Regions from separate parts of the Pseudoalteromonas sp. NSLLW218 genome, predicted to be linked through region 2. Evidence: riboswitches for the same ligand, from Rfam matches in the RefSeq annotation. Region 2 holds a riboswitch; the other holds the start of a gene.

Region 1 (2,406 bases), on a different contig from region 2:
TATCCCATAACTGGTTTTCATTGTCAGTAATAGCCCCTAATAAGTGGGCTCGTCCGTCACCTAAACGTGGTGAAAAATGTCCAAATTGGTGCCCAGAGTAACCAAGTGCTACTGCAGGAATCGCCTGCTTTTCATTACCGCTAAAAGTATTAGCACGTAAATCATCAGCGACATTAATATTAAACTGTTTTGCTAAGCTCTCGTTCCACAGCAATAACTGAGGGGAGGCAACACTTGCAGGGAAATCTTCAATCGCGAAGTTTTCCGCAATATCTGTGTATCTTGGCACTAATTTCATGGTAATTCCTATTATTGCTGACTTATACCCACGCGGTTATCACCTACACCATAGGCCACAATTAAGCTTAGCTCTTGCATACTTAAACCACTTTGCTTTTGCATTTCATTAAAAAAGGCTTGGGCTGCACTCAGTGATTTTTTGGTTTGTAAGCCGCCGTCTATAATTTTATGAGCACGCAAATAATTCTCTACATCGCGTGATAGTAAAAAAGTATCTTTACCAAGTGCTCGTAGCGCATAAGGTCCTGTATTTCCGCCTAAACGCGAACCATGCTTTTTTAAATACGCCCATAAACCAATAATATCGTCTGTTGGCCAATTAGCGACAAACTGGCTAAAACTACCATGTTCTTGTGCTATTTCGTGGATCATGTAAGCATTTTCGGTAATTGTTTTTACTTTTTTATAGTTACGAACAATTCGCTCATCCGTTGCTTTTTGTTCCAGCATATCGGGTGGCATCATTAATAATTTATCAACACTAAAATCCCAAAAAACCTCTCTAAAGCCCGGCCACTTATTATTAATTACTGACCAATAAAAGCCGCTTTGAAATACTTTTCGAGTAAATTCTTCAAGCCAATCGTCGTCACTTAACGTGCTTAGTTGTTTTTTAGATAGCGGTTTTGCAAGTAATAACTTAAGCATCTTTTCAGAGCCTTTTCGCTCTACCGCTCGCTTATAAATATCGCTAAATTTTTCCATACTAATTAAATACCTCACTACTTATATTGCTAGTGTACGAGAAAAGCACCCAATACGTAACCACTCCCATTATGGATGAATGAATATGTATTTAGTAGCTTGACACCTAGACGGCTAAAATGCTTTAATCGCCGTAATTACCCTATTTAAATTGCAGCGGTTTGTAAGTTTTTACTCTACAAACAGGTGCAAAGGGCTAGAAGAGGTGCGTTATTCAGGTAGTGTATGTTAGGAGCGCAAACTCCAGTGAGCATACGTGAGGGGAATTAACGCCGAGAAGTAATCACTTTTGCGAAGTGTTTATTTCGGGCGACTAGGTTGAACCCTAGCGACTGTCACCAATAGCTGTTTATAACAAGCAGCTTATTAGTTTGGTGGAGAGCTTCTGGTCTTAAATATTAAGGCCGTGCGCCCTATTATTTTAAGCCCATTCGCTCTTCGAATTATTAGTTCGAACGACGTTAATGCGGCTCCTTCCATAAAGCTTTTTAACTCTTCGAATAACTTATAAGTTCGTGAGAGATGATCAACAACTTCAATTTAAACGACTACTCATTGTGGACCGCGCTTGTTACGCCATTTGATCAACACGGCGATGTTGACTACAACACGTTAACTAAGCTGGTTAGCGAGCAAGAAGCGGCACATAACGGTATTCTACTACTTGGTAGTACGGGCGAAGGCTTGGCGCTAACGCAAGAAGAGCAGCAAGCCATTGTTGAATACGTATGCCAGCTAAAACCAGCGGTACCATTAATGGTTGCTGTGGGCGGTAGTAACTTAAAGCAACAAATTGAGTGGGTTAACTATTGTAATACACTACCCATTCATAGCTTTTTACTTGGCTCACCCCTTTATGCAAAGCCCGGCGCTATAGGCCAAACTCATTGGTTTGAAAGCCTACTTAATGCAAGTGCTCACCCGTGTATGCTTTATAACGTACCGGGGCGTAGTGCTGTTAGCATCCCAACGGCAACAATTCAAAACTTACAAAATAATAAAAATTTATGGGCGTTAAAAGAAGCGAGCGGCAGCATTGCTCAGTTTGAAGCTTACCGCCAAGCTGCGCCTAATTTAGCTATTTTTAGTGGCGACGATGCGCTAATGCCTTATTTTGCACAAGCAGGTGCAAAAGGGTTAGTGTCGGTAGCTGCAAACGCATGGCCCGCACAAACTCACGAGTTTGTTAAACGCAGTTTAAGTGGTCAACATCCTAATTTATTTGCTCAGTGGACTAGTGCCATTAATAGCCTATTTGCTGTCGCAAACCCCATTCCCGTAAAGGTATTGATGCATTTGCAAGGCCGCTTAAGCAGCCCGCAACTTCGTCCACCTTTAACACACCTTGAGTTAACTCAAACCGATTGCATCACAACTGCAAACAACACCATTTTATCTTGG
Region 2 (2,406 bases):
TATGCCACGCTTATTGTGTTTGGGGTTAACTCAGGTGGGGTATCGCTAATAACAGGTGACGTAACCACGCTAATGATATTTTTAGATGGCAAAGTAACCATAGCTCATTTATTACTGCTTATAGCGCCAGCACTTACAAGCGTTATGTTACTAGCCGCGCTCCTGTCTATCGGTATGAAAGGGCGTGTTGAGTTTGCTGGTGCAGGTAAAACCCGCATTGAAAAAACCGACATTACCATTGCTGTTATATTTTTATCTACTGTAATTAGCACACTTACGCTGAGTGTAATTTACAGCGTACCGCCTTTACTCACCTTTTTGTTTGGCTTATCAGTCATGTTTTTAGTAGCGCAATTTTTAATGCGCAAAAAAGACATTAACAAAGACATAATCGATTTTGTTCGCGATATAGAATACGACACGTTATTGTTTTTCGTAGGTGTACTTTTACTTGTAGGCGCACTTAAAGAAATTGGTATGTTGAGTAAATTTACCGACCTATATACGGTAATGGCACCTGAATACGCAAACTACTTAATGGGCATATTATCAGCAGGGGTCGATAACGTACCGCTTACTGCTGCTTTATTAAAAGCCGATATAGTAATGAGCCAACAACATTGGTTGTCGTTTACGTATGCCACGGGCGTGGGCGGTTCAATGCTTATCATTGGGTCGGCTGCGGGCATTATTGCCATGAGCAAAGTTAAAGCGCTTACCTTTATGAGCTACTTGCGTTTATCACTGCATTTATTAATTTGCTACACCGTAGGTTATGCAGGCTCGTATTACATGGGCAGTTTTATCTAATTTAAGTGTTATTAATTATTAAAACGCTTGACAGCTAGACGTCTAAACGATAACTTTCAAAGCCCCGCTACTTAGCGGGGTTTTGTTTTATTAGCCACTGGTTAATAAAGCATTCAGAAGAGGTGCGATACTTAGGTACTTAATGTTAGGCGACGAAAGCCAATGATCATTAAGGAGGGAAGTACTCGCCGAGGAAAATAATGGTACGTCGTCATTGTTTTTCGGTTTATGGGGCTGAATCCTCAAAACTGTCACCAATATAGGTGGAGAGCTTCTGGCAGTGGACTTATCTTCAAGCATTCCTTTGCCAAGTTCTTCTTGTTTTATTGCGGTTTGGATACCGCGAAAGGAGACTAAATGACTACCCAATCAGTGCCACAAACAGTGCCTAAAATAGAGTTAAGCGCAAAATCAGATTACATCGTTGCCAAATTTGGCGGAACCAGTGTTGCAAACTTTGAAGCGATGAGTCGCTGTAGCGAAATTATTGTTGCAGATAAAAGCGTACGTATTGTTGCCGTGAGCGCTAGTGCCGGCGTAACTAACCATTTAGTTGCACTGTGTAAATCAAGTATTACCCCAAGTGAGCGCCAAGAACACATAAACGGCGTGCTTACTATTCAACAAACTATTTTAGATGAGTTATCGCTTGATGCCGATTTAGCGGTTGGCTTTAACGAAACCCTAAAAGCATTTCAAACATTGGCTCAAGAGTCACTAACAACCGATCAGCAACACGATGAGCTACTTAGCTTTGGTGAGCGTTTATCGTCGTATTTGTTTGCTCAGGTGCTGCGTTTAAATGGCTTAAACGCCGATCGCTTTGATGTGCGCAAGGTGCTTAAAACCGACAGCCAATTTGGCAAAGCAACGCCTAATGTTGCGGCCACAGCGCAAGCCGCTAAAGAATTCTTAATCCCGTTATTAGATGAGCAAGTAATTGTTACTCAGGGCTTTATTGGCAGTGACGAATACGGCCAAACAACAACGCTTGGACGTGGTGGTTCTGACTATAGCGCTGCACTTTTAGCTGAAGCAATTAACGCTAAAAGCGTGCATATTTGGACCGACGTAGTGGGCATTTTTAGCACCGACCCGCGTTTGTGTGCAAAAGCGACGCCTATTGCACGTTTAAGCTTTGACGAAGCCGCCGAAATGGCGACCTTTGGCGCAAAAGTATTGCACCCCGCGACTATTTTACCAGCCAGCCGTAGCCACATTAACGTGTTTGTAGGTTCTAGCCGCGAGCCAGAGCGTGGCGGTACATGGATTGAGCGCGAAAAATCGCAGCAACCAGGCATACGCGCAGTAACGCAACGTAAAAACCAAATATTGCTTACGCTTAAAAGCCCAGAAATGCTACTCGCTAGTGGCTTTTTAGCACGCGTATTTACACTATTAAGTGAATACAATATATCGGTAGATTTGGTAACCACATCAGAAATCAGCGTAGCTATAACGCTTGATAACGCGCAAAACGCCTCGCGTCCAGAGCTTGACCAAGAATGCCTAGATAAGCTTGCAGAGTTTTGCCATGTGTCGGTAGAAAACAATTTAACACTGGTAGCACTTATTGGCTCTGAGATTCAATTACGC

Evidence for each region. A riboswitch is a leader RNA that binds a small molecule or an ion and turns the genes downstream of it on or off. The one in region 2 is predicted to bind lysine.
Region 1: linked by a shared signal. The riboswitch ahead of dapA (4-hydroxy-tetrahydrodipicolinate synthase) and the one ahead of lysC (lysine-sensitive aspartokinase 3) in region 2 are both predicted to bind lysine.

The regions. Positions count from the first base shown of each region.
Region 1 is NZ_JADYWO010000010.1:53,669-56,074, reverse strand. Features, by position in the region: gene I6E80_RS15715 (YdiU family protein) at 1-298, opposite strand, end outside; gene I6E80_RS15710 (DNA-3-methyladenine glycosylase I) at 310-1,005, opposite strand; lysine riboswitch at 1,198-1,398, shown strand; gene dapA (4-hydroxy-tetrahydrodipicolinate synthase) at 1,528-2,406, shown strand, end outside.
Region 2 is NZ_JADYWO010000011.1:111,608-114,013, forward strand. Features, by position in the region: gene nhaD (sodium:proton antiporter NhaD) at 1-810, shown strand, start outside; lysine riboswitch at 920-1,092, shown strand; gene lysC (lysine-sensitive aspartokinase 3) at 1,168-2,406, shown strand, end outside.